3 regions of the Phyllobacterium sp. K27 genome follow, and region 1 is predicted to be linked to each of the others. Evidence: riboswitches for the same ligand, from Rfam matches in the RefSeq annotation. Region 1 holds a riboswitch; each other region holds the start of a gene.
What was found. A riboswitch is a leader RNA that binds a small molecule or an ion and turns the genes downstream of it on or off. The one in region 1 is predicted to bind thiamine pyrophosphate.
Positions count from the first base shown of each region.

Region 2: another riboswitch for thiamine pyrophosphate. It lies ahead of ACYJL1_RS17745 (EamA family transporter); the one in region 1 lies ahead of thiC (phosphomethylpyrimidine synthase ThiC).
Region 3: another riboswitch for thiamine pyrophosphate. It lies ahead of thiE (thiamine phosphate synthase); the one in region 1 lies ahead of thiC (phosphomethylpyrimidine synthase ThiC).

Region 1 covers NZ_CM139240.1:1,727,581-1,729,846, forward strand. Annotated here, with positions in the region: gene rpsU (30S ribosomal protein S21) at 1-176, shown strand, start outside; gene ACYJL1_RS08390 (NADPH-dependent FMN reductase) at 357-926, shown strand; TPP riboswitch at 973-1,093, shown strand; gene thiC (phosphomethylpyrimidine synthase ThiC) at 1,197-2,266, shown strand, end outside.
Region 2 covers NZ_JBTWND010000002.1:185,970-188,235, forward strand. Annotated here, with positions in the region: gene ACYJL1_RS17745 (EamA family transporter) at 430-786, opposite strand; TPP riboswitch at 1,238-1,341, opposite strand; gene ACYJL1_RS17750 (hypothetical protein) at 1,380-1,514, opposite strand; gene ACYJL1_RS17755 (histidine phosphatase family protein) at 1,867-2,266, opposite strand, start outside.
Region 3 covers NZ_CM139240.1:122,703-124,968, forward strand. Annotated here, with positions in the region: gene thiD (bifunctional hydroxymethylpyrimidine kinase/phosphomethylpyrimidine kinase) at 1-197, opposite strand, end outside; gene thiE (thiamine phosphate synthase) at 194-859, opposite strand; TPP riboswitch at 1,005-1,108, opposite strand; gene ACYJL1_RS00655 (ABC transporter ATP-binding protein) at 1,147-1,908, opposite strand; gene ACYJL1_RS00660 (ABC transporter ATP-binding protein) at 1,905-2,266, opposite strand, start outside.

The DNA of each region.
Region 1 (2,266 bases):
CTTTCGAGAAACCTTCCGAACGCCGTGTTCGTGAGAAAGCAGAAGCTGTTAGCCGCGCTCGTAAGGCCGCGCGCAAACAGGCTCAACGCGAAGGTCTATTGCCTGGTCCAAAGAAAAAAGAACGCGTTGCACGACCCGGAGCTCCGGCAGGCAATGATTACAACAATAACCGCTAATATTGACGGGCTTAACCGCCCTTCACTGTGACGACAAACCCGCATGGCTTCATTGCTATAGCGGGTTTCGTTTTTAGTGGTCGTATCGGAACTCCGGCCGGTTTCAAAAAAGTGCCTTCTTGCGTGATGCAGTAATGCATTTACTTGTCGGTTATCGCATTTATTGGAGATATGAACCGAATGGCACTCAAGCTGAATATTATCATCGCAAGCACCCGACCCGGGCGGGGTGGCCCCGCTGTAGCAAAGTGGTTCAATGAACTTGCCAAGAAAGACGGTAATTTCGAACCCGTACTAATCGACCTGGCTGATTTCAATTTGCCGATCTATGACGAGTCGAATCATCCTCGCATGAAAAAATATGAGCATGCTCATACCAAGAAATGGAGCCAAGCCATTGAGCCTGGTGATGCCTATATTTTCGTTATGCCGGAATATGATTACAATGCGCCACCCTCATTGATCAATGCGCTGGTCTATCTGTGGAATGAGTGGAATTACAAGCCGGCAAGTTTCGTCAGCTATGGCGGCGTTTCCGGTGGTTTACGTGCTACCGAATCGGTCAAGGGATTGATGTCGGCACTCCGTATGGTTTCGCTTGCGGAGAGCGTTCCCATTCCTTCCTACCAGCAGTTTATCAATGATGATGGTGTGTTTACGCCAAATGAGTTGATCACGACCAGTGCCAGCACGGTTTTGACTGAATTGGCAAAATGGGCTGGTGCGCTAAAGCCACTTCGCGCGTCATGATTTAGAGGCTCCGCTTGACATTAATACGTCCAGCGGGTCATTTTAAGCTATTCACCAGGGGAGTCCCGACAAGGGGCTGAGATACTGCTTCAGGTTTGACCAAGCGCAGTGACCCGTTGAACCTGATCCAGTTCACACTGGCGTAGGGACGGTGCAAAGGTTATCGCGCATGGTGCATTGGCACTGAATCCATTATTGGATTTGCGAGGCTTCTTTTCATCCTTCCGGCACAGAACTGGGTTTCCTGCAACAACGCAAAGGAACCTGACGATGACTGCTGTAACAAAAATTACCGAGGCCCCAAAAGTTTCGACCGGGCCGCTTCCTGCTTCCACCAAGATTTACAAACCGGGACTGATCCATGCCGATATTCGTGTTCCCTTGCGCGAAATTGCGGTTCATCCCACCGCTGGTGAACCAAACCTCGCTGTCTATGATTCATCGGGTCCCTATACCGATGCAGCGGCAAGCATCGATATTAACAAAGGCATCCCACGCATTCGTGAGGCATGGAAAGCGGGTCAACAAGCCGATAGTTATGCTTATGAGGGGCGGCTGATCCAGTCAGCTGACAATGGCTTTGCAACAGGCGAGCGGCTCACGCGAGAGTTTCCTGTTCGGCATCAGCCGCGCCGCGCACATAATGGCAAAGCGATAACACAGCTTGCCTATGCCCGCGCAGGAATTATCACGCCTGAAATGGAGTATGTTGCCATACGGGAGAACCTTGGTCGGGAAGCTGCGCGAAATCAGGTGCGTGATGGTGAGTCCTTCGGTGCATCATTGCCGGATCATGTGACACCTGAATTTGTACGGGATGAGATCGCTCGGGGGCGGGCGATCATACCTGCCAACGTAAATCATCCCGAGCTTGAGCCTATGATCATTGGTCGGAACTTTCTCGTGAAGATCAATGCGAATATCGGCAATTCGGCTGTAACCTCATCCATGGAAGAAGAGGTCGAGAAGATGGTCTGGGCCATTCGCTGGGGTGGCGACACGGTGATGGATCTGTCAACTGGCCGAAACATCCATAACATCCGCGAGTGGATTATCCGCAACTCACCAGTGCCCATTGGAACTGTTCCGCTATATCAGGCGTTGGAAAAGGTCGGTGGCATCGCCGAAGACCTGACGTGGGAAGTCTATCGAGATACTCTGATCGAACAGGCAGAGCAGGGGGTCGATTACTTTACCATCCATGCTGGCGTGCGGCTGCATTATATTCCGCTGACTGTAGATCGTGTTACGGGCATTGTCTCGCGCGGCGGCTCTATCATGGCAAAGTGGTGCCTGCATCATCATCGCGAAAGCTTTCTTTATGAGCATTTCGAGGAAAT
Region 2 (2,266 bases), on a different replicon from region 1:
TAACGATCAGCCCAAAGATCAGCATTGCCATTCCGACGATTTGGTAACTGGTCAGTATCTCAACGAGAAACACAGTGCCCAAAAGAGTTGCGCTGAATGGTACAAGAAATCCAACCAGCTAAATATTAGTGGCTCCGGCCGAGGCCAGCAGCCGACAGAAAATAAGGCTGGCCAAAGCTGTGGAAAGAACGCCTAGTCCGATGAGTTCCCAAAGCGATGATGTGGAAGGGAAGGACATAGTCCAAGGTCTGTCGATCAAAAGCATTGCAGGCAAGACAATGACCGATGAGGCAGTGACTTGCCCTGTGGCAGCCCCTAAAGGCGTGACACCGCTCTTCGCAAATCGGCGACCAAACACACTCGCGAATGCAGATGATGATGCCGCTAGTAGCACAGCAAATTGCGAGAAGACACTGTTGCCAAGGTAGGTCAATGCTGAGGCCCGATGATCACCCCTACACCGGCAAATCCAATGATCGTGCCAGTCAGCCTTATCAGCGAGAGCCGCTCGTTATCCGTGAGAAAGTGAGCAAGGACAACGACGATTACCGGAGAGCTGGCTGCGAGAATGGCGGCGAGGGAGCTTTTGATTTGAGTTTGCGACCACGCTGTCAAACTGACTGGGACGACACTGTTTAGTAGTGCCATCAGGAAAAGAGATCCCCACGTGCGATATCCCCGAGGTATCGGTTGTCGGCTAATAAGCAGTGCGCACCAAAGGACGACCGTAGCCGTCAGAACACGGCTGAAGACAATTGTTATCGTCGGTACATCCCGGAGTGCAATTTGAGTGAAAAAGAATGAACCGCCCTATAGTCCTGACAGGAAGAGCAACGTGGACCATTCAAGTGGCGTCATTGCTCTTGCAAATTTCTGGTGCATTAATGGATTTTCCTACTTACTCCGTGCATGCCAGACCTAACAGCGGTACCTGCGACAAAGCGTTCCCGAACAACCTTCTGGCCAATGAACTGCTTCTAGTCAGCTGGTTGACTTCCTATAATCTCAACGAGCAAGTTCTCCTCCGCGAACTGCCGTCGGATTTGCTGTAAGGCCGCCGCTTCTGAGTAGGCCGTCACAGTGAAAGTCGCTACTGCAGGATCGCTTCCGCCCAGCAGCGGATTTGACATCCTTAATGTCCATAATCTGAGTTGCTTCTCGCTAGCCATTCGCTTCCTCGCAAATGTAAGCGGATAATGGCGTGATAAAATATGGAGTCCAACAGGGTTGGCCTTACACCACTTTTCATTCCCATTCCTCCGCCGGCATTATCCGGTTCAGGTTCTGGGGTCGTTCCTTACTGGAACCTCTCAGCCGACTACGGCTCCCCCTGGTAGATGCAAAGCTAGATGACAAACAATACGGTTGCAAGCTATCGTTTAAGCAGGAAGTTGATAAACCTCAGCATGATCTGCGGCTTCACGCCTTCCTTTGAATGAGGCATGTCGGAGCTCGGCGTCACCGGTCCATGCTCTAAACTCATTTTCAGCCACAAGCACCGGTTTAGTGAACACAAGATACTTGCCTTCAATAGGCGCAGCTGCCTTCTTTCGCTCGAAAATTGCCCGACAGGCTGCAATTGGCGCCGATGTCTACAATCAGCACTTCGCACAATAACGGCTCAGCAGCGAATGGACAGGACGGGAGCTCGAACCTTAATAAAAATTGTGGGTGAAATGAGCCGGCAAAACCCAACCGTTGCGGCTGCATGATTTCTGCCTCCTGCATATCAGAACATATGGGATTTGAACTCGTGAGCCGATCTTACTCACTACGATCGGTAGCGAACGGCGATAGAGTTAGGCGTCATTCGGTGACGAGACAGTTCATCCTGCAACTGGGCTGGAGGATGCGGAAATCCCGATGTCAGGGCACGATATCTCTCCATCCATCAATCAACCGATTAGTTCCTGCCTCAAACATGAAATAGCATCCGCCTCCAATGATCGGTTGGCCGAATTTATTAGAGATTGGTTGGTCCATGAGATCACATAGTAGCAACGTTCCAACGCCTCCATGTGAAAATATCACGACATCCCCACCACCATTTCGTGAGGCTACACAATCGTTGACTGCCGATTTGATTCGGGTCTGTGCATCCTCGGCTGGCTCCCATCCCTGAAGGCTTTCCTCGGGCCTAGCAAAGAACTCGTCCACCATTTCCCAAAACTTCGGAGGGGCGACGTACCCTGTCGAAGAGCGGACATTCTCCCCCAAGCAGGAATTAATAGTGAAATCGACACCGTGAACCAGTTCGAAGGATTCT
Region 3 (2,266 bases), 1.6 Mb from region 1:
ACTGCATCCATCTGCGCCCGGATGATTGCTGGCGAAAGATTTTCAATCGCGGTCACACCATTCGTGTTCTGCGCGGTGATAGCGGTGAGGACGCTCGCACCATAAACACCCAGCGCCGAGAAGGTTTTCAAATCGGCCTGAATCCCTGCCCCGCCCCCGCTATCGGACCCGGCAATGGTCAGCGCTATTGCAGTCATGCTGGCTCTCTTACCCGCAAGGCTTGATCCACTGCGGAGCGCAAAGCTTGCGCCGCCGCTTGCGGATTATCCTGCCGGAAGATTGCGGAAATGACCGCAACGCCATCTGCACCTGCTTCAATAGCGAAAGGCGTGCGCTCCAATCCGATACCGGCAATAGCGCCTATGGGCAGATGCGGTTTGGCCCCGCCTATGATAGCAGCCAGGCGCTTGAAGCCATCAAAGCCGATAGGTTGCAGATTTTCCTTGGTGGGCGTTTCAAACAGTCCGCCAATGCAGGCATAGTCAATATCGCCGTCGATTGCAGCTTGCGCATCCGGCTCATTCTTGACCGTCAGCCCGATAATCGCATTTGGCCCAAGCAGACGGCGGACATCGGCAACCGCCATGTCTTCACGCCCCACATGCACACCCTCAACGCCAGCGGCTAGAGCAACATCCACCCGGTCATTGACGAGTAGCGGCACACCAGTTTCTTTGAGCGCGGCATGTATCTGCCGTGCACGATTGATCATATCGCGGGTTGCAGAATTCTTGTCGCGATATTGGATGATCGTGGCGCCACCACGCGCCGCTGCGAGGGCTAATGCTCCCAAATCTTTACTAGGGCCAATAGCATCAAAATCGACAATGGCATTCAGGCGGTAATCTACTTGTGGCACGTCGCGGACTCCATTTAATGGAGCAATTCCAGCAAAAGTGTGAAGCGGTTTTGCGTCCGGAATTGCGTAAAACTAATAAGGTCAGAGCGCCGTTAAGCGCTCTACTGGAAACCCGGATATGTGCGAAGAGACGAAACCAGCGTGATAACTGCTCAATTCCCGTTCCTACGCCGGCATAATCCGGATCAGGTTCAAGGGTCTTGGCTCAGCGCCATCTCAGCATCGTACGATGCCCCCCTCGGAATGAAGTCATGATGAGACGGCGCATTGCGGAAGTCAATGCGCCGTTATGCGGGCCGGACAAAGCCTTCACTCGCCACAAGCAGGTTGCGCGTGTAATCTTCCTTGACTGCATGGCGGGCAAGGTCTGCCGCCGACAGGCGTTCCACCTCTGCGCCGCTCTGCATCACCATCAGCCGGTCGCACATATGGGTGACCACCGCCAGATCGTGGCTGACCATCAGGAAGGTCAGCTTTCTGTCCCGCCTTATCTGTTCAAGCAGATTCAACACTTCCGCTTGGACCGAGGCATCAAGGGCTGATGTGGGTTCATCAAGGAGCAGGATTGACGGCTCAAGGATCAATGCGCGGGCAATAGCGACCCTCTGGCGCTGTCCGCCGGAAAGCTGATGCGAATAGCGGAAGCGAAAGCTTGAACCGAGACCGACTTCGTCAAGCGCGCGCAGGATGCGTTTTTCGATGTCGGCAAAGCCATGCACGACCAATGGCTCCAACAGCAGGCGATCCACGGTCTGGCGCGGATGCAGCGAGCCATAGGGGTCCTGAAACACCATCTGTACTTCGCGATAAAATGCCTTTGTCCGGGATGATCCCAGCGTCTTGCCGTTGACTGTAATCGTGCCGCCTGTAACAGGCGCAAGTCCCGCGACGGCCCGCAGCAAGGTTGATTTTCCTGAACCGGACTCGCCCACCAGACCAAAGGATTCGCCTTGCTGGACGTCAAGACTGACCCCGCGCAATGCGCGAAAGCGTTCAAACTTCACTTCAAGATTTTCGACGCTAAGAGCCGCCATTTGCAGATTGTTCATGCGGCCCACTCCGGCTTGCGGTCAAGAACCGGCAACGGATGCCGGTCGGTGCCGATCTGCGGCATACAATTCATGAGACCACGCGTATAGGGATGTTTGGCATTCTTCAGATCAGCCGCAGCGATCTCCTCGACAATTCGCCCCGCATACATGACAATCACGCGGTCGCAGAATGATGAGACCAGCCGCAAATCATGGGAGATGAAAATCAGTCCCATGCCGCGATCCCGCACAAGATCGTCAAGGATACGCAGCACATCAAGCTGCACCGTCACATCTAGAGCGGAAGTCGGCTCATCTGCGATTAATAGCTCCGGCCCGGTAATGAGCATCATGGCGATCATGGCGCGCTGTCCCA